Lentisphaera araneosa HTCC2155: one gene and its partner. The main gene of each other region encodes a partner of the protein of the gene in region 2 in a complex. Links are inferred from orthologs where the notes say so. Each region holds a gene or a part of one and is shown on either strand. Other genes may lie near its edges.

Evidence for each region.
Region 1: the proteins of trxB (region 2) and trxA are in contact, whole or in part, in a crystal structure (PDB 1F6M), measured with the Escherichia coli proteins. The link is inferred for Lentisphaera araneosa HTCC2155 from one-to-one orthologs.

The regions. Positions count from the first base shown.
Region 1 is NZ_ABCK01000036.1:36,012-44,373, forward strand. The notes cover bases 4,952-7,657. They hold trxA (thioredoxin), read right to left. Parts: upstream 6,615-7,657; coding sequence 6,288-6,614; downstream 4,952-6,287. Other genes in these bases: LNTAR_RS22570 (response regulator), read left to right, coding at 4,952-5,661; LNTAR_RS22575 (DJ-1 family glyoxalase III), read right to left, coding at 5,658-6,212; LNTAR_RS22585 (group II truncated hemoglobin), read right to left, coding at 6,705-7,130; LNTAR_RS22590 (heme-binding beta-barrel domain-containing protein), read right to left, coding at 7,131-7,657. Also shown: ggt (gamma-glutamyltransferase), read left to right, coding at 1-1,369; LNTAR_RS22555 (MGMT family protein), read left to right, coding at 1,369-1,758; LNTAR_RS22560 (DoxX family protein), read left to right, coding at 1,755-2,216; LNTAR_RS22565 (ABC transporter substrate-binding protein), read left to right, coding at 2,331-3,518; more of LNTAR_RS22570, read left to right, coding at 3,511-4,951; more of LNTAR_RS22590, read right to left, coding at 7,658-7,685; LNTAR_RS22595 (TatD family hydrolase), read left to right, coding at 7,796-8,362. UniProt on the Escherichia coli protein: Participates in various redox reactions through the reversible oxidation of its active center dithiol to a disulfide and catalyzes dithiol-disulfide exchange reactions.
Region 2 is NZ_ABCK01000023.1:57,865-69,954, forward strand. What follows is about bases 3,999-6,907. They hold trxB (thioredoxin-disulfide reductase), read left to right. Parts: upstream 3,999-4,933; coding sequence 4,934-5,881; downstream 5,882-6,907. Other genes in these bases: LNTAR_RS19000 (3'-5' exonuclease), read left to right, coding at 3,999-4,861; LNTAR_RS19010 (DUF454 family protein), read right to left, coding at 5,936-6,313; rsmA (16S rRNA (adenine(1518)-N(6)/adenine(1519)-N(6))-dimethyltransferase RsmA), read right to left, coding at 6,313-6,907. In the rest of the region: LNTAR_RS18980 (TetR/AcrR family transcriptional regulator), read right to left, coding at 1-254; LNTAR_RS18985 (Smr/MutS family protein), read right to left, coding at 423-869; LNTAR_RS18990 (hypothetical protein), read right to left, coding at 976-1,698; LNTAR_RS18995 (hypothetical protein), read right to left, coding at 1,711-2,436; more of LNTAR_RS19000, read left to right, coding at 2,579-3,998; more of rsmA, read right to left, coding at 6,908-7,131; LNTAR_RS19020 (peptidylprolyl isomerase), read right to left, coding at 7,131-8,057; LNTAR_RS19025 (hypothetical protein), read left to right, coding at 8,161-8,889; rplV (50S ribosomal protein L22), read left to right, coding at 8,914-9,246; rpsC (30S ribosomal protein S3), read left to right, coding at 9,259-9,957; rplP (50S ribosomal protein L16), read left to right, coding at 9,896-10,315; rpmC (50S ribosomal protein L29), read left to right, coding at 10,315-10,503; rpsQ (30S ribosomal protein S17), read left to right, coding at 10,515-10,787; rplN (50S ribosomal protein L14), read left to right, coding at 10,800-11,165; rplX (50S ribosomal protein L24), read left to right, coding at 11,165-11,437; rplE (50S ribosomal protein L5), read left to right, coding at 11,449-11,985; rpsN (30S ribosomal protein S14), read left to right, coding at 11,997-12,090.

The DNA of each region.
Region 1 (8,362 bases), on a different replicon or contig from region 2:
TAAAAAATCCGATTTCTTGAAAGCTGATGGAAGTGTCGACCAAAATGCTTTACGCTTCTCTCCAAAGGCCTGTGCTGTCCCAGGAACTTTAGCTGGACTTGATTACATCAACAAGAAATTTGGCCTACTCAAACATAAAACTGTCATTGAACCTGCCATTTATCTTGCCGAAGATGGCTTTGAAGTCTCCGCTGGCCTTGCTTATGATTTTAAAAGCAAAAAAGATTTTTTAATGCAAAACCCTGAAGCTAAAAGAATATTTTTTCCTGAGGGAGAAGCTCTTAAACAAGGTGAGATCCTTGTTCAAGAAGATATAGCAGGAACTTTAAAACGCCTCAAGAAATACGGGCCCAATTATTTCTACACGAGTCACCTAGGAAAAGAATTTGTTAAATGGCATAAAGAAAATGGTGGCCTCATCACTCAACTTGATCTTAAAAGCTATAAAGTCGTCGAGCGTGAGCCCCTCATTGGTAAATATCGAGGTTTAACAATTGCGTCCATGCCCGCTCCGAGCTCAGGTGGTATGCACCTCATTCAGATGCTGAATATTTTGGAAAATTACGACCTCAAAGAAATGCCAAAAGATCAATATTATCATTTACTTACTGAAACGATGAAGTTGGCTTATGCCGATCGCAGCCACTATCCCGGCGATCCTGATTTTAATTATATTCCTCAGCAAGAAATCATTTCAAAAAAGTATGCCAAGAAATTAAAAAGATCTATTAAAATGAATCGCGCCCGTCCCGCCAAAGAAATTTCTCACGGCAAGGTACATTTTCGCGAAAGTAACGACACCACTCATTTCTCTGTCTCTGATCGTCAAGGCAACGTTTTAAGTTTTACTTACACAATCAATTACAGTTTTGGTAGTGGGATTATGATTCCTGGCCTCGGCTTTTTCTTAAATAATGAAATGGATGATTTTGCCATTCTCGAAGGCGTCCCTAATTCTTATGGTTTACTCGGAGGCGAAGCCAACTTTGTTAAGAGTAATAAACGCCCATTGAGCTCGATGACTCCCACAATCGTATTCAAAAAAGATCAACCCTACTTATGCACTGGAAGTCCTGGAGGAAGTCGAATCATTAGTACAGTTCTACAAATCCTGCTCAATGTCATTGACTTTAACATGGATTTACGAGAAGCAACTTTACGCCCCCGAATCCACCATCAATGGTTGCCCGACAAGCTCGAATTTGAGTCTGGGCTCAATGAAGAAATCGTTGAAAGCCTGAAGAAAAAAGGGCACAATACTGAAGAAGTTTTTCCCTTTGGTTGCGCAGAAACTATTATGATGCGTTATGACGGCAAGCACGGCTTTGCGGATCCAAGACGAATTGATGGCAAAGCTCTAGGTAAATAATGGCCAAAAACAAACAACAATTAATTGATGAAATGTCTCAGGCTCAATTACAAGGAAAAATTAGTGCCTTTCGCCTATCAGTTCTCAAACAGCTTCTAGAAATCCCTCGTGGTCGGGTCAGTACTTATGCGAATCTCGCAAAATCCATTAACTGCCGCTCTTCCCAGGCCATTGGCCAAGCTCTAAAAGCCAACCCTTGGGCTCCAGATGTCCCTTGCCATAGAATAATCAAGAGTGATTTTAGTATCGGTGGTTTTTTTGGACAAGGCAGCGGTGAACAGATCACTAAAAAACTCAACTTACTCAAAAACGAGGGTGTTTTTTTTGATATACAGGGCAAGATTAATGAAGAAAAATTAATTTTCAATTTCGATAAGGATAAATCATGAGCCAAGAAAACACTCCAAAGTTAAGTACGGACATGGCATTGCTTTTAGCTAGAATCGCTTTTGGTGGATCTATGCTTATTGCACATGGATGGCCTAAATTACAAAACTTCTCCACTGTAAGTGAAAAATTCCCTGCTTTATTCGGGCTCAGTTCGAGCATTTGTTTAGGTCTTGCGGTATTCGCGGAATTTTTTTGTGCCATTTTATTAATTTTAGGTTTAGTAAGTCGCTTTGCCTTGTCCCAATTAATAATCACCATGTCTGTAGGCGTCTATGTCAATCTATTTATTTTTCAGCGACAACTTTTTGATTCCCCTGGAAAACCCAGCGCCGAACTCGCTTTCATTTATCTAATGACTTATGTCGTTTTAATTATTCTCGGCCCTGGAAGGGTATCCCTTGATGCTGTTATAAGTAAGAAACGAGCTCATAAAAAAGATAACCCTAAGAAAAAATAAACTAAAAAGCTCTAAAAAATCTTTTATAAAAAACTAACCAAAAAATAGCTTTTGAAGAAATTTGCTTTTAGTTTTTTTCTGTAATAGTCTAGATAGAATGACTTTGGAGAAGAAATGCGGCTTATTGGAATTATTTTATTGTTTTTTTGGAGCTTTTCACTAGATGCTGAAAAACTCACAATTTACGTTGATGCAGACTTTTCCAATTACTATGAGTCTAGTCGCTCTATCGAAGTTGGGATCTTGTCCTCACTTCATATCAACAAAGAAAAATTACATAAGACCAAAATAGAAGTTAAACGACTCGATCATAGGGGCAATAACCGCCGCAGCCTTAAAAATTTAAAAATTGCTGCCGACGACCCAAACACTCTTGCGGTATTTTGTGGCATGCATTCTCCCCCTGTACTTGCTAACAAAGACTTTATTAATGAACACAAACTTTTACTGCTGAATCCTTGGGCAGCCGCCGCTCCCATAACTCGAACACAAAGTAAAGATAATTATATCTTTCGACTCTCACTCGATGATTCTACTGTGGGACAGTTCCTAATTGAAAGTGCCATTGACATTCATAAAACTAAAAAACCTTACCTCTTATTAGAAGACACGGCCTGGGGAAAAAACAACTGGAACACTTTAACTCAAGCTATCACTAAATCACAAATAAGTAGTGCGGGAAGCGATTGGTTTAAATGGAATTTATCAGACTACGCAACTGAGAAAATCATTTTAAACTTAAAAGAATCAAATGCAGACAGCATTATTCTCGTTGGTAATTCAAATGAAAGTGCCTCCATTGTAAATGCTATAAGCAAATCAAATTTAAACATTCCAATCATCTCACACTGGGGAGTTACAGGTGGAAAATTCTATGAAAAACTTACTCCAAAAGCAAGGCAACACCCCTTCCTATTTATACAAAGTTCATTAGATTTATCAAAAACTTCGGACAATGAAATTATTAGTAAAGCATCCAAATTATTCCCTAATGATTTTGATAATCATTATATAAAAGCCCCGAGTGGATTCATTCACGCTTACGATTTAACCTCCCTCTTACTAGAAGCTTCTCAAAACAAATTAGACAAACGTCATATTGAGCTTAGAGAATCAGTGAAAAATGAGTTAGAAAATTTAAAAATACCCGTTATTGGCCTGCTAAAAACTTATTCTAAACCGTTTTCTCCCTATCGAATAAACCAAGCGTTTAGTCATGAAGCTTTGGGAGTTCAGGATTATCGCATGGCCTACTTTAATCAGAAAGGACAAATCAATCATCGGAGAAAAACTGATGATTAAGCATTTATCGGCTTATAAAACAAGTATTAGTTTTATGGTGTTCATTGGTATAACCCTTATGGTAGGAGCAGGATATATAATTAGTATTAACTTAAGCAATTTAGGTCATAAAAGCTTTCAAAACAAAGCAGATATCCGCAGCCAACAGCTCCAAAAAGAAATATCATCTCACCTCACTCAACACACAAAAATTTTACAGGATTTTGCCCAATTACGAATTTTTTCTCAAGCCGTACTTCAACCCGAACAAAACGCCGAAGAAGCACAAAGCCTAATGAATTCATGGAAGTTACTCGGTGAACACTATCCACTCTATCTTGTAGATTTTGAAGGAAACCTAATTCGAAGTAGTACGAACGCCAATAAAACTTTCATCATGAGTCCTGCTATCAAAAGCATTCTCAACGAAACTCTTGATCAAAACCTTGACCTTATTAAGCAGGAACCCCACCCTAGAATTCGCTTAAGTGTGGCTATAAAACACAATGAATTCACAGAAGGGGCTCTCATTGCGGAACTTCCCTTGGCAGAAGTTTATCAAAACATGGAAGAATTACTAGCTCATAGTGAGGGGCTTCAAATATTCCATAAAAATCATGAATTGAGATATTTAGGTCCCAATATCCCTCGCGCCTTTGAACAAAGAATTGATCTAGGAAAGGGCTTCTGGGCTAATATTTATTTTGACTATTCTCCTTTTATCAAAACGCGAAATAGTGCCTTAGCCCACTACTTACTCATTGCTTTTGTGGTGAGTATCATTATATCTACCATAGGTTTTCTCATTATAAATCACCTCTTTGTCAAACCTTTAAATGCCTTAGAGACACATTTCAGCCAATGCCAACTAAGTGGCTCAGAACCCAAAGATGAAGGGGTTATCGTTCAAGAATTTGATAATTTAAAAATACTCTTTGACCAACTCATTTCAGCTTTACAGAATCGATCAGAAAACTTAGAAACAATTAACTCTGAAATGGAGCAACTCGTTCATCAAAGAACTAAAGAACTCACAAGTAAAATTGGTGAACTTCAAAAAATGAGTGAATTCAAATCCCAGTTCTTTGCCAATATGAGTCATGAAATCAGAACACCTATGAATGCGATACACGGATATGCCGAACTTTTGCGAGAGCTTGACTTAGATGAAGATGCTAAAAACTACTGTGATTCTATCTATCAATCGACAAAAAGTTTATTAATGATCATTAACGAAATCTTGGACTTTTCCAAAATACTTGAGGATAAAAGTGAACTCAATCTTCGTGTCTTTAACTTTAATGAGTTATTAAGGAGTTTACGAAAACTTTTTGAGAGCTCCTGTACCGCGAAAGGGCTAAAATTAAATTTTACTTTACTCGACGAATCTACTGCTTGGCTTAAAGGTGATAAAGATCGAATTCGACAAGTTCTCGTTAACTTGATTAGTAATTCTATTAAATTTACCGAAAAAGGATCGGTGGATATCAACTGCTACTACCTAGACAATCATAACACAGCTCAAGTGCATGTTCAAGTTAAAGATTCAGGAATGGGAATCGGCAGTGAAACCTTAAATGCAATAACTAAAGGCCACCACCTCTCCTCTAAGAACTATGGTTTGGGACTTAAGATATGCCAAGACCTATTAAAACAAATGAAAACGACACTCAACGTTCAATCTCAAGAAAACATTGGGAGTAGCTTTGAGTTTGAGCTAGTTCTTGAAAAAATGCATCACCCTGTAACTTCAGCTAAAAAAGCCATCGACTTTTCAGCTTTAGGCTACAAGCCCAATATTTTGGTAGTCGATGACAATCGCATCAACCTCGAACTCGTCAAGGATTGCCTTAAGGGCTTACCTTTAAACTGTCATTTAAAGAGCAGTGGCCAAGCTGCTTTAGATTTCATGGAATCTAACCCAACGGATTTGATTCTTATGGATTGTCAAATGCCTCAAATGAACGGCTTCGAAGCGACTGATAAGCTAAGGTCTAAAGGAGTTGAAATACCCATCATTGCCTTTAGTGCTAATGCCTTTAAAGATAACATCGAAGAATGCTATAAAGTCGGCATGAATGACTACATAGTTAAACCATTTGAAAAGCAGGATTTTCTTGCAAAAATCCTGCAATGGCTGAAAGAGAAGAAACTAACTTCCTAAGAATCGAAATTTGGATATAACATTGCTGCCCTGAGATCTTCGGTTTTTTCTTCTAATTCTAATACAGTTAGAATCGCAGCAACGAACTCGAAACTTGTTCCTGCCCCACGTGAAGTCACGACTTTACCATCGATCACGGCGGGACTTTCCAAATAAAGCTGTTTTGAAAATTCGTCTTTCATTGATGGATGGCTGGTCACATGTCTACCTTCAAGAGCTCCGGCTTTTTGTAGCGCGATAGGAGCCGCACATACCGCCGCCTGTAGTTTGCCATTAAAAGCCCTAATGAAATTTTGCACATCTTCATTGTCACGAAGTTTGAAAGAACCAGGGAGCCCACCAGGTAAGACGACACCATCATATAAATTGGGATCCACTTCTTTTAAAAGTTTCTCTACTTTAACTTCAATATCATGTGAGCCTTTTACTGACAGACTTCTTAGCCCTACCATATCCACATCAATTTGCGCTCTTCGCAAAACATCGACTATCGTAATGGCTTCAATCTCTTCAAAACCTTCTGCAAAAACAACTGCTAGTCTTGGCATCATTATTCTCCTCATCTATTTACAATAAAAAAGGCAGTGAAATTATTCACTGCCTTAAAAAATCTAAATGCTTTTCTCTTAGATGTAAGACTCAACTTTAGATACGAGGTCATCTTCACGCTGAGCAGCACCCATGAGAGTGTCTTGGAGCTCACCATCTTTGAAGATCATGATAGTTGGAATTGAGTTAACGCCAAATTTAACTGCACTTGCATTAGCTTCGTCAGTATTAACTTTAGCTACTTTAGCTTTACCATCAAGACGACCTGCAACTTTATCAATTACTGGAGCAAGCATACGGCAAGGACCGCACCAAGGAGCCCAGAAATCTACGAGAGTCACGCCCTCAGATACAGTTGATTCGAAAGAACTATCATCTAGATTAAGTACTTGATCTGATGCCATAATTAATCTCCTTTTTTATATTTTATTTAAGAAAATCAAATCTATTCCTCTAACTTGGGAAATCCATCTTAAAAAAAACTTTTCGCTAAGCTAATTTTTTTGTCGATTTAATGAAGCCATTCGAATTCGTTCAGCTGGCACTTTCAACTGAGTCATTAGGTACTCACAAAAGTCATCTGGATACGCTAATTCATTAAGAGCTTTTCCCATACACAAAAGCCATGCTTCAGCCTCTGGGTAGTCTATGTCCAAGTGCGTATGAGCACGAGGTATAGCAATCGAACCATATTTCTCATTGTAGAGTCGAGGTCCGCCCATCCAACCACTTAAAAAACAGTAGAGTTTATCTTCGCTTTCGCTCAAGTCATCTGGGTGCATCTTACGAATATGCTCTGCTTCTTTTAGAGAAGACATTTGGCGATAAAACTCCGCAACCAATTTTTTCAGCCCTTCATCTCCGCCTACCCCGCGATAAGTTGCATCACCCTGCCCGTATTTAGGATTTTGAATCTCCATTTAAGCTTTCTTTTTTAATGAACTCGTATCGGTGTGCTCAAATTTACGTCCATAAATATCTAGGAAGGTCGTCTGTGAGTATGAAAGTGTATCCGCACTCAAGTTTAGGTCAATTTCAAACGCCTCAGTTTTGGCTCTCTCTTGCATGAATTTCGACTGTAAAATGGAATAGGCTGGATCATCAATCTGAGCTTTAACTTTAAAGTTTACATCCCCACCTTGTTCACACGAACCATTAGCTAAAACACAGACGCCACGAGGAATGGCAATTGAGAACATGACTTCGTCACTTCCCTTATCCCACATCCAGTAACCCGTCTGATTGTGATAGACTTTTCCATCACTCTTACGCGTCACGACTTGATGGTAATGAACCACCACTAAATCTTGCTCTTCTGCGTTATCCACATCTCCCACTGGACTAAAAGTGATCTTCTCATAAAACTCAGTTGTTTTGTCTCCCTGTGGCTTTGGTGCTCTATCCACACCTGATTCACCTTCCCATACACCAAGAAAATTTGCTAAAGGGCCGTAGTTAACTTCTTTTTGACTCATGAATCATTCCTGTTTTTCTTTCAAAATATAAGTCTAGCTCTTTTTCTCAACACAAGATCTGTCAAAGTCCGATTAAATGTCTAAAGTAAAAGAAAATTTAGAGAGATTTTATGATCGATATATGCGTCAACTGGTTTAAACCAGCTTTTAACAAAGACCGTGAGCAAGTCATTCAACGAGCACGTGAAGCGGGACTTAAGCGGATTTTCAGCACGGGTTCTACTTTAGAAAATAGTCAGCAAGCTGCTGAGCTCGCAAAAAGTTCTCCTGACTTCTTTTCCGCAAGTGCTGGCATACACCCTCATTACTCCTCTTCGTGGGATGAAACTACGGCACGGGAATTGGAAGAACTCATCAAACTCGATCAGGTCCTCGCCGTCGGTGAATGCGGCCTCGATTTCAATCGCAATTTCTCCACAGCCGAAGAGCAAATTCTTGCTTTTGAAAAACAAATTGATCTGGCTATCAAATATCAAAAACCTCTCTTCATGCATCAGCGCGATGCCCATGAGGCTTTTATGAGCTGCCTAAAAAAGAAGCGACATCAATTTAGCAAAGGAGTTGTCCACTGCTTTACAGGCACTAAAAAAGAGCTCGAAGATTATTTAGAGCTCGACCTACACATTGGCCTCACTGGCTGGATTTGCGATGAGCGCAGAGGCTACCACATGCATAAG
Region 2 (12,090 bases):
GTGTAGATGATTTTGACAGGATTATTATTACTTTCTTCAAAGGCCTCAACCAAGCTGTCAAGGCTCGCTTCAACTGCTTGGCAATTTTCTATACAGCAATACATGAGCAACTCCTCTTTAGAGTTGAAGTATTCGTAAATAGTTCCTTTCCCGATGTTTGCGTCTTTAGCAATCTTTGAGATTGTTGTGCTCGCAAAGCCTCGGTCTTTAAAGTTTTTGCTCGCTGCTTCTAAAATTTTTTCACGTTTATCCATTATCATCCTTCTTGACTGACCAGTCGGTCGGTTCTTAAAGCTATAACTTAGTCAGAAGAAAACAAAGTTATTTGGCAAGGAATTATGTACTTATTTGTTGACTAAGCAAAAATAGTATGGAAAAAGCAGCTAGTTTTTTGAGCTTTGGACTTAGGCCTTGGCTTTAAGTTAAAGTTTAGTCCAAGTTTTGTGGATACCTTTGCTTCCTGCTTTAATCATTTTGTGTTTCTCTAGGTTTTTCAGAGTGCGAATAATATTGGAATCGCCATGCTTACGGAATTTGCTAAGGATTTTTCCTTGGACTTTGCTGACTTCGCAAAATCCGAGAATTTCTTGAGCAAGTAAATCGGTAAATGGAGCCATTTTTTGATTGGGATAAATAATTGTGTACCCTGGGTTGCCATCAATATCTTCCCCGTAGGAGTATTTGAGTTTGTCAGAATTATCTTGGAGGATTTGACGGACCCTACGCATGATTTTCCCACCTTCACCAGAGCTACCATAGCCGTGGACGAGCCTGAAAGCTTCACGCGTCTTTTGGTAGTTTTCATATTCGTTCAAAAAGCATTTAATCGCTTCGTCAGCTTTTAATTCATGGAGGTCAAGAGTCTGCATTGAGGGGTGGCTTTGGTATTGTTTATGAGTTACACAGGCTATTACACAAATAAAAAACGTCAATTGAACTTAATCAATTGACGTTTGGGTTATTGCTGTAGAATTATTATTCAGCTATGGGTTGATTCGCCTTGTCTAAAAGATCTAAAGTTTTGCCTTTGAGGTCTTCACGATAGGCTTCGTCACTGGCAAGGACCCACGCATAAGCAAGTACTTTTTTCTGGGTGTACTCCTCTTGAGTGAGGTCTTTTTTGTATTGTAATTTTGCTAACATACTATCAAGAGCATCGATTTTTAGGTGAGTGTCGATGAGGTCATCGAGTTGAAGTTTAATACCTTCACTGAGATCGTGTGCAAGTCTATCGAGATTATCTTTATCTTTAACAAGCGATTTATTGCTGTCGAGTTCTTTTCTGACATCGCGAAACATTTGTGCAACTTCTGTGCTGATGATATCATTGACACTATTAGTGGCGATGGCGAAGTTTTTGTCCGCTAAAGAAATAATTTCCTTTTTGAGATGAGGGATTTCTTTGTCAAGTTGATCGAATGCATTAGACATCTCACGATTAGCTAAGTCTTCGACACCTGTGATAATGTCGTCATTGCTAGGTATTTTTTGTTCAATAATATCCATCGCCATGGTTGAAATCACTTCTGGTTGTGTAATAGCTTGAAGTTTTGATGGGACATAGAAAGCATAGATGCCGACAATGATAATTAAAATTGAGTAAACAATTTTAGTTATATTTTGAGACTTCTCTGCGGAGTTTTCGAGAGCTTCTACTTTAGAAGCAATGACTTCGAGTTGTTTTTGAATTTCGCTCATGATTAATTTCTCCTATTGCACTGCTGGTTCAACAGCATCTTCTGGGACGATTTGATATTTTAAGAGGTCGAGCAAGGCAGCGACAAGCTTTCTTTCGGCAAGATCCGGATCAATTTTCTCAATATTGACAACGTCCACGCTTATGGAAGTGAGTCGATCGGCAATCGCGTCAAATTCGGGCTCGAGCTTTATAATACTGTCCGCGGAGCTCGCCATGACATTTTCTGTAATCTTGATAGCAATTGTTTCAATATTTTCTTCGAGTTCTTTGATTTCAGCTTCTGAATAAGTTTCGCCGATATTATCAAAAGCTACATTTAGGGCATTTTCTAGTAGTTTGTAAATTCTCTCCTCAGTCACCTTACGTAAGTCAGTTTCTAGAGATTTAATGTGTCCCTCAAGTTTTTCTGAGTTTTTTGCATATTCTTTTTTAACACTTTCACTCAAACTCGGTAAAAGTTCTTTTTGAGCTTTAGCTTTCAAGCCAGTGAGCCTTTGCTTAAGGAGCTCTTCGGCATCCTTTTGGAGAGTTTCTACAATGGCTTCTTGATTGTTTTTAAGTTCATTGGCGATGTTGTTGAGTCGCATAAACAGAAGGCCAATTAGAGCGAGAATTACAATGAGAGCAATGTTTCTAAAGCCCGTTTGGCTCTTCTTAATTTGCTCAATTTTATCAATTCGATTTTGGATATTTTTTATAATTTCCAAATCTTTACTATCATCTTGCTTGTCACTCATTATTGACTCTCCTTAATCAGATGTGTTAGTGGGTGTGGATTAAGTAAAAAACAAATTATTCAGCTTGTCAAGGTTTGCGTTGTAAGATATGGGGAATGCGTCCATATTGGTGAGATTTTAATTTACAATTTGGGGTAATGAATTGAGTTACGCTGCAAGTGCTTTTTTATTAACTGGTGAAACGATCGATGTCACAGCTGGTCGCATGGGTTTTCGTTATTTTGGGCGATCTCCAGAGTTAGGGCCAATCGAGATACTTATTACAGATATTCCTGGGATAGTTTTTTCTGGCGACTTAGAATCTTCGGATGGTTTGCCAGATTATGATCAAAAATCTTCACCACTTAAAAAGGTCAATGGTGAGAATTTAAATGCTTACACATTTAAAACGCGAAATGCTCAGCATGCTTTGATGAATGCCTTTAAGGAGAAGGGCCAAGAAGCTTTTGAGACAGACATTAAACATCACGAACGTTTTTTGATGGAGCTTGGGATTCGTGGGGGCATTTGGCTTGAGGGCGATGCAAAAGTTAAAGATGGCCGCGCTGTATTTAAAAATCCACGTATAAAACCATATGAAGTTAAGACTGATTTTCGTATTGCTTCAATCGATATCGAGAATGGCGTCAACATAGATAGCCTCTTTTCCATAGCAATACATATGAAAGGCTGTGGCCCTGAGCGTAAAAAAGTTCTTATGCTCGACGACCATAGTCACGAGATGAATGACTTTACTACTTGCTTCAATACAGAGACAGATCTACTCAATGCCTTCATGGATTATATAGCGGCAGAAGATCCAGATATTATCATTGGATGGAATGTCATTGGTTATGACTTGGCACAATTACAAAAGTACTGCGAACGCAATTACTTAGACTTCAAACTTGATCGACTGGGAAAAGAACCCGATATTTTCTCTCCTATGATGGGAGTGAGTTTTGCCTTTATGTCAGGGCGCGTCGTGATTGAAGGCATGTCAGCGATTCGAGATATGGGCTACACCTTTAAAAATAATCGTTTGGAAACTGTGGCAGTTGAACTTCTTGGGGAAGGTAAACTGATTCATGATGAAGATGATAAACTAGCAGAAATTGAACGTCAGTTTCTCGAAGAAAAAGAAAATTTAGCGAAATATAACTTACAGGATGTTGAGTTAGTCACACGCCTTTTTGAAAAAATCGGTGTTGTGGAGTTCATGGCAACACGTACGTGCTTGTCGGGTGTGATGTTTAGTCAATTAGAGATTAATAATGCCATACTCGAAAATCTATGGATACCTGAAATCCACAAGGGCGGCTTTGTTGCCTTGGGTGATGGCGAAAAGAAAACCTCGCGCAATGACGCCTATCGCTACCTAGCTTCTGAGGCAGGTGTCCACGACAATGTGGTGCAATTGCGAATCCCGCAAATCACAGCATGGCTTGCGAGCTTATTTGATATTGATCCTTATTCCTTGGCTCAAGCTGAGAATGGTGAAGAGTTGCCTTGGGGGGCTAAACGTTTAAAAGACCAAGCCTTTATTGCCAAGGAGCTAAAAAAGCTTTTGACTTACCGCAGTCAGTTTAAAGACTGTGATTGGCAGTGCCGTGCAGTGAACCACACATTAAAGCAATGTATGGAAGAAAGTTTAAAATCAGCAAATCGTTTTTTTACTCCCACCTATAAAGGGGCGATCATGCAAGCCTGTGCTTGGTTGACTGAAGAGATCAATCAAGGCCTTCTTGCGGTCTCCGCAAAACTTGTGGCATCAAATGATACAAGCCTTTATGTGAGTGTAGAGGAGTACAGTGAGCTTGATGTTGAGACTCATTTGAATCAGTGTATCCAGAATGCCTGCTCAGATTTGGGTTTAGAAGCAGTAGTTCCACTTTGCGAAAAGATAGCGATCTTTGAGAAGATTCTCTTTATTAAACGCAATAATGATAACTTTCTTCGCTACGCTTATTTATGTGAAGAAGGTGAAGTGAAAATCACTGGTTTGTATAACACTGGACCTCGTTGGACTCAGCTTGCCCATTATTTCCAAGAAGAGTTGATGAAGCAGATCCTGACTGGGAAAGATTGGCAAGTTTGGATAAGAGAATTTACTGAAAGCGTGCGCGATGGTGCTCATCGTGATAAAATATCTTATTTCAGAAAAGTTAAACAGTCAGATTTACTAGAGAAAAAGGATCAGGCACAAGTTGTGGCTTTGCTAAAATACCTTGATTATTATAAACCTACGGCACCAGTCAATGTTATTTCATACATTATGACTTTGGATGATGGTCCTGTACCAAGTGTATTGAATCCTAGGACCCCTGATATAGAGCATTATATAGAGTCTCAACTTGCGAGGGTCGCAAATCCTTATTTAGCCTTAGTGGGAAAAACTTTTGAAGAGTTATTTCATGCGGAGCAATTAAGTCTTTTCGAATTTTAGTTAGAAAGAGTTGTTTTTATCTAAGGTTCACACAAATTAAAAAAGTTAATTCTAAATTAGAAAGGAAATACAATGAAAAAAGTGATTATCGTAGGCTCAGGCCCTGCGGGACACACAGCTGCTATTTATGCAGCTAGAGCAGAAATGAAGCCTCTCATGTTAGAAGGTTTTATGGCAGGCGGCGTTGCAGCTGGCGGTCAGTTGACAACTACGACTGAAGTAGAGAACTTTCCTGGCTTCCCAGAGGGCATTGATGGTCCTACTCTGATGATGAATATGCGTGAGCAATCAGCTCGTTATGGTACAGATATTATAACTGAAACTGTTGATAAAATTGATTTTAGTTCTCGTCCATTTAAACTCGTGGCCAATGGGGTTGATTACGAAGCAGCATCTTTAATTATAGCAACTGGTGCTACGGCGAAGAGATTGAATTTGCCTGGTGAAGATACTTACTGGCAAAATGGTATTTCTGCATGCGCAGTATGCGATGGTGCCCTTCCCATTTTCCGTAACAAACCAATGGTAGTAATTGGTGGTGGCGATTCAGCTTGTGAAGAAGCCATGTTCCTTACAAAGTTTGCTTCAAAAGTGTACTTGGTTGTTCGTCGTAACGAAATGCGTGCTTCAAAAGTGATGCAAGAGCGTACGAAAGCCAACGAGAAGATTGAGATCCTTTGGGAGACGTCTCCAGTGGAAGCTTTAGGTGACGACAAAGTTCTCACACACGTAAAAGTGAAAAGCAATGTTGATGGAACTGAAAGAGATGTTGAGGCTAATGGCCTTTTCTATGCGATTGGTCACAAGCCAAATACAGATTTCTTAAATGGGCAACTTGATCTAGATGATGCAGGTTACATCTTAACGGCACCAGGTACAGCTAAAACTTCTATTGAAGGTGTTTTTGCTTGTGGTGACGTACAGGATCACGAGTGGCGTCAAGCTATAACCGCTGCAGGTAGTGGTTGTATGGCAGCTCTCTCTGCTGAAAGATTTTTGGGTGAGCTCGGTGAAATCTAAAAGTTTTTAATAGACTTTAAAAAAGCGGCGAATTTATCGTCGCTTTTTTTGTGCCTAAAATTTAGTGAAGAAAACGAAGTAGAGGCCAATGTTCATAAAAATGAGTAGAGCAATGATATGTAAAGTGAAGTCGGGGAAGAAGTAGAGACCTATGAGTGAGGAGCTATTGCTTAGGGCATAGGTGAAAATAATGAGTTTCTTTGAGAAGGCTTGACCATTTTCGTATTTGTCTAACAAATGAGCTAGTCGTGGAGATTTAGAAACATAGCCTCTGAATTTAGGGGAGCACTTAGTAAAGCATGCGATGGAGATGACAAAAAAAACAGTTCCAGGTATAACGGGGAGTAGGAATCCTGCTATAGCCATCAGTAAATTGAGCCAGCCGACAATATAGAGTAGGATGAGTTTAGCTGGTTTGGGCTGAGGTGACATTAAGCCAGGAGTGTTTCCGCGAGCTGAATATATTGTTCAATAGTAATTTGTTCAGCACGAGCTTTGCGATCGAGACCGACGGTTTCGTAGGCTTCTTCGAGTTTTGGGCCCGCAGTTCCTTTCATGAGTTTGAAAGCAACTTTGCGGCGCTGGCTAAAAGCAGCTCGAACAATGGAATTAAGTTTTTTGAGTACTTTTGGACTCGGCGGGTTTTCTTTGAGTTTTAAAGTCACAAAAGCTGATTGAACTTTGGGTGGAGGAAAGAAGACCTCTGGGGGGACAATGCGCAAAATATTGACATCATAGAGGGCTTGGACTCTAACAGTGAGGGATCCATAGTTTTTTGTTGAATTATCGGCCGCTAAACGCTCAGCCATTTCTCGCTGAAGCAGAAAGTACATTTCTAAAGGCGGGCTCTCGAGCTCCGACATAATGGCAATGAAAATACTCGAGATCGCATAAGGCAAGTTGGCTAAGCATCTGAACTCTCGAGGCAGGTCGAGTATTTCTTTGTAGTCAACTTTGCAGGCGTCGCCTTTGTGGAGCGTAAATTTTTCGTGTTCGAGGTTCTCGCTTAGATAACGTTGGATGGCAAAGTCGAACTCGACAGCATGAACAATTCCGCCTAATTTTAGCATTTCGCGAGTAAGGACACCTGCACCGGGTCCTACCTCGAGGATGGTTTCTCCTGCTTGAATATCCATGGATCGACACATGGCATCGAGAAGGTTGTTATCTATAAGAAAGTTTTGGCCGCGGCTCTTGGCTGGGGCTATGCCGTATTTTTCAAGTGTGCTGAGAAGCTCGGCTTTTTTCATTACTCGACGTATTTCTCAATCTTAGCGCCTCTTTTGAGGTCGCCGATGAATTCTTCGCGATACTGCTTTTCTTGGTCAGAACTTAGTTTGCTTTTGATTTGGTCAGAGATGTCTTCGAGTGGGGGGACTGCCGATTTGCGAACTTCGCTCAATTGAACAAAAAGCATTTGGGTAGTTTCTTCAATGGTAATGTACTCACCAGCTTTCTTGTCTTTTAGTGCTTCGAGGAAATCGGGACGAATGTCAGTCATTTTAAGAAAGCCTAAGTCACCATTAAATTGTGAATCGGATTGAGGCATAAGCTCGTCGAAACTTTTTCCGTCCTTGAGTTCTTGTTTGAGTTTTGTGACTCGTTCATCGTATTTGCTTTTGTCTTTTGAGAGGATGATGAGCTTGATGTGCATTTGAGAGGGTGTGGCAAACTCAGCTTTGTTCTCTGCAAAATATAGTGCGATATCATGAGGGGTCACAACGATTTTCTTACGAATGAATTCCATGCGCATGAGTTCGAGGATAATGCCGCGCTCAATTTCTTCGCGGTATTCTTCAACAGTCATGTCCTTTTGGTGAAGCATATCGTAGAACTTATCACGATCAGAGCCGAAACGACGGGCAATTGACTTTTCAATTCTTTCTTCAAGAAGAGAGGATGGCACTTGGTAAGCGTCGTTACTATTGAAGTGATCAAGGATGAGTTGTTCTTCAATAAGTATGTCGAGTGCTCGACGTCGAAGGTCGACGATACGAGAGGGGAGCTCAGGGCCATTAAATATTTGTCTAAGGCGCATTTCCTCGCGATAAGAGAGCTCTTGGATATCGTAGCTCGTGATGATGTGGCCATTTACTTTGGCCATGATGCTGACTTTGTAGACTCGGCCAGCAAAAGAGCTAAGGCAGAGGAGGGTGATTAATGCAAAATATTTCATGGTCTCAATAATTATAATGTGTGATGTTCGAAGCTGTTAAAAATTAATTAGGGTGCTAAACTAGCCGACTCAAAAATAAATGAAATTTAGAATTACTTTTTTTATGGAAAAAAAACTACAAAGCAACTGGAAAAAAATAGGATTGCTCGTTATTTTGGGGGCTCTATCTCTGGAACCGTGGTTTTTGGGCGTTTTAAACGGTAAAAATGACGACTTCGATACAGAACTAGAATTAGCGGATCTGAAGATTCGCAACTTCGAGTTAAGGAAAGAGGTAGAAGAATTGAAATCAGTGAAGGCTGAATTGCAGACAAGCTTATTATATAAGGCAAAGCAATTCGCCGTAATTGAAGAAGATTTAGCGTTAATCTCAGCTGACGTAAAGCCAGAGGAAGTTAATGCAGTTTTGCTGAAGGAATTGAGCTTGTGTCGTAACGCGATACTCGCACTTGAACAGAAGCAGGATGAATTTAGAGAATATGGTCGTAAGGCATTAAGCTCTTTGAAAGCAGAAAAGATCCTGCTTGATGAGTACGACGACAAAGCAGCTCTCGTTGATCAGGAGCTAAAGATTGTGAAAAACACAGTCTTTGCCGCTAAGAAAGAAGGCGCTGCTTATGTTTTAGCTGTTAATGCTGATGACAATGTTCTCGCTATGAGTCAAGGTTATGCCCAAGGTGTAATTCAAGGTTCAGATTGGAATGTGACGGTTAACGATCGTAAGATCGCAACCATAAAAATAATAGAAGCTAGGCGCAATAGTAGTTTAGCTTTGATAACAGAGGGATCTGCAAAAGGAATTATTGCAGGTTCTAAAGTAAGTAAAAAATAACTTTTTGGAAAAAAAGAGATACAAATGGAAGCAACAGCAGTTACGAAATACGTGAGAATGTCACCTTTCAAAGCTCGTGAAGTTATGCGCCACGTAAATGGCAAAGCATACAACGACGCTATTGAACTAGTGACACTTGCGGACCAAAAGGCTGCGGGTATCATCAAGAAGACTCTTGAATCCGCAAAAGCCAACGCTGAGAATAAAGGCGCTGATATCAGCTCGCTTTATGTTAAGCTCGGTGTTATTGGCGAAGGCCCCACAATGAAGCGTTTTAAACCCAAAGCAAGAGGCTCGGCGGGTAGAATTAACAAACGTACAAGCCACGTAAAAATCATCCTCAGCGATGAGAAATAAAAGGAGTTTACAGTGGGTCAAAAAGTAAATCCAGTAGGATTCAGAATAGGTTATACGAAAGATTGGCGTTCGCGCTGGTTCGCTAGCAAGAAAGAATTTGCTGGTAAACTCGCAGAAGATATTGAAATTCGTAAGCTTATCAAAGGTAGATTTAAAGAGTTTGCTGTATCACGCATCAATATTGAGCGTTTTGCAAACCGTGTTCGCATTGCTATTCACACAGCCCGTCCAGGTCTAGTGATCGGTAGTAAAGGCGCACAAATTGAAGAAGTAAAATCAGAACTAGCCAAACTTGCTAAGGGTAAAGAAGTATTCCTCGACGTTGTCGAAGTACGTAATCCTGAAGTCGACGCTGTTTTGGTAGCCGAAAGCATTGCTCAGCAGTTAGAAAGACGTGTTTCTTACCGCCGTGCTATGAAGAAATCAATCCAGGTCGCTATGGACATGGGTGCTGACGGTATCAAAGTGAAATGCGGTGGCCGTCTTAGTGGTGCTGATATTGCCCGTAACGAAGTGTATAGCGAAGGTCGTGTACCTTTACAAACAATCAGTGCAAATATTGATTATGGCTTTGCTGAAGCGAATACGACTTACGGTATTATTGGTGTAAAAGTTTGGATATGTAAACCTAAAAATTTGGAGCAAAATTATGGCACTAATGCCAAAAAGGGTAAAGTACAGAAAGGTTCAAAGAGGCAGCCTCGCAGGTAATGCGGGTAACTGTAACAAACTCGACTTCGGTGAGTTTGGCCTACAAGTACTAGATCGTGGCTGGATGACAGCCCGTCAAATTGAAGCGTGTCGTGTGACTATGACAAGACACACAAAAAGAAGAGCGAAGGTTTGGATCAGAGTTTTCCCTGATAAACCGATCTCTAAGAAGCCACTCGAAGTACGTATGGGTAAAGGTAAGCCAGGACCAGATCACTGGGTAGCTTGCGTTCGTCCAGGTCGTATACTTTTCGAAATGAGTGGTGTAACTCGTAACACAGCTAAAGAAGCTATGGCACTTGCGGCAAATAAACTTGGAATGCGTACTCGCTTCCTTGCTAAAGAGGATCAAATCTAATGAAAGCTGCAGAAGTAAAAAAATTGACTGACGCGGAGCTACTCGAAAAGCTTGGTGAACTCGACAAGGAGCTTCTGAATCTCAGACTCCAGGCAAAAACAGGTCAAATCGAGAATACAGCACGTATTCGCGAGGCGCGTAAAACTGTTGCCAGAATTAAAACCGAGCAAACAGCCCGCTCTAAATAAGGATTATATCCATGAGTGAAAATACAAATCAAGAACGTGGCAACCGCAAGCAGCGTGTTGGCATTGTTACAAGCGACAAAATGGATAAAACCATCGTTGTAACAGTTAACCGCAAAGCGCGTCACGCTAAATTTAAGAAAGTTATTAACATCAGTAAAAAATACTACGCTCACGACGAGAAGAATGAAGCCAAAATTGGCGATCAGGTTGTCATCGCTGAGACAAGACCTACCAGTAAGAAGAAGTGCTGGAGACTTATGAGTATTCAATCTACTGCTGAATAGGAGAGTTAGAAAATGATCCAGATGCAGACAAGCCTAGAAGTGGCAGACAACACAGGCGCTAAGCGTATTGTTGCTATCACTGTCCTTGGCCAGCGCAGAAAATATGCTGGTGTTGGTGACATTATTACTGCTACAGTAAAAGAAGCCAGCCCTAACGGCGTTGTTAAGAAAGGTGACGTAATTAAAGCTGTTGTTGTTCGTACAAGAAAAAGAATCCGTCGTCCAGATGGTTCTTACCTCAACTTCGACAAGAACGCAGCTGTAGTTATTAACGCGAACAATGAGCCCCGTGGTACTCGTATCTTCGGCCCAGTTGCTCGTGAACTCAGAGAAAAGAAATTTATGAAAATTGTTTCTTTAGCACCGGAGGTTCTCTAATGAATGATTTCCCAGTAAAAATGGGTGAAGAAGTCGTTATCATTGCAGGTAAAGACAGGTCACGTGCTGACAAAGTCAAAGCTGGCAAGATCACTTCAATCAACCGCAAAACGCAAACTGTTACTGTTGAAGGTCTCAACATCAGTAAAAAAGCTGTACGTCCAAGTGAAGCAAATCCAGAAGGCGGAATTGTTGAATTTGAAGCTCCGATTCACGTTTCTAACGTGATGACGAAAGCTAAATACGACGCTCGTTCAGCTAAGAAAGCATAGTAGGTATTCAGATGACTTCAATGAAAGAAAAATATAAGAAAGAAGTTGTAGCCGAATTAGTTAAGAAATTCGAGTATGGTAACGTGAACATGGTACCAAAAGTCGAAAAAGTAATTCTTAACTGCGGTATCGGCACTAAGCAAGAACGTGAAGTTCTTGGTGAAGCTGTAAAACTTCTTACGACCATCACTGGTCAAAAAGCTGTAGAAACAAAAGCTAAGAAATCTATTGCGAATTTTAAACTTCGCGAAGGCCAATCAATCGGAACTAAAGTTACCCTCCGTGGTGAAATTATGTTCGATTTCCTTACTCGCTTAATTCACAATGCACTTCCACGTGTACGTGACTTCCGCGGTGTAAAGCCTAATGGTTTTGATGGTTCTGGTAACTACACAATGGGTATCAATGATCAGTCAATCTTTACTGAAATTGACCTAGACAAAATCAAACACGCAATTGGTATGAACATTACAATTGTAACAACTGCAAAGTCAGACGAAGAAGGTCGTGAGTTACTCGCACTTCTTGGTATGCCTTTCGCTAAGTAAGGAGTTGAACCATGGCTAAGAAATCTTGGATTCAAAGAAATGAAAAGAAAGCAAAAGTAGTAGCTAAGTACGCTGAGCGTCGCGCAGCTTTGAAAGAAGCTGGTG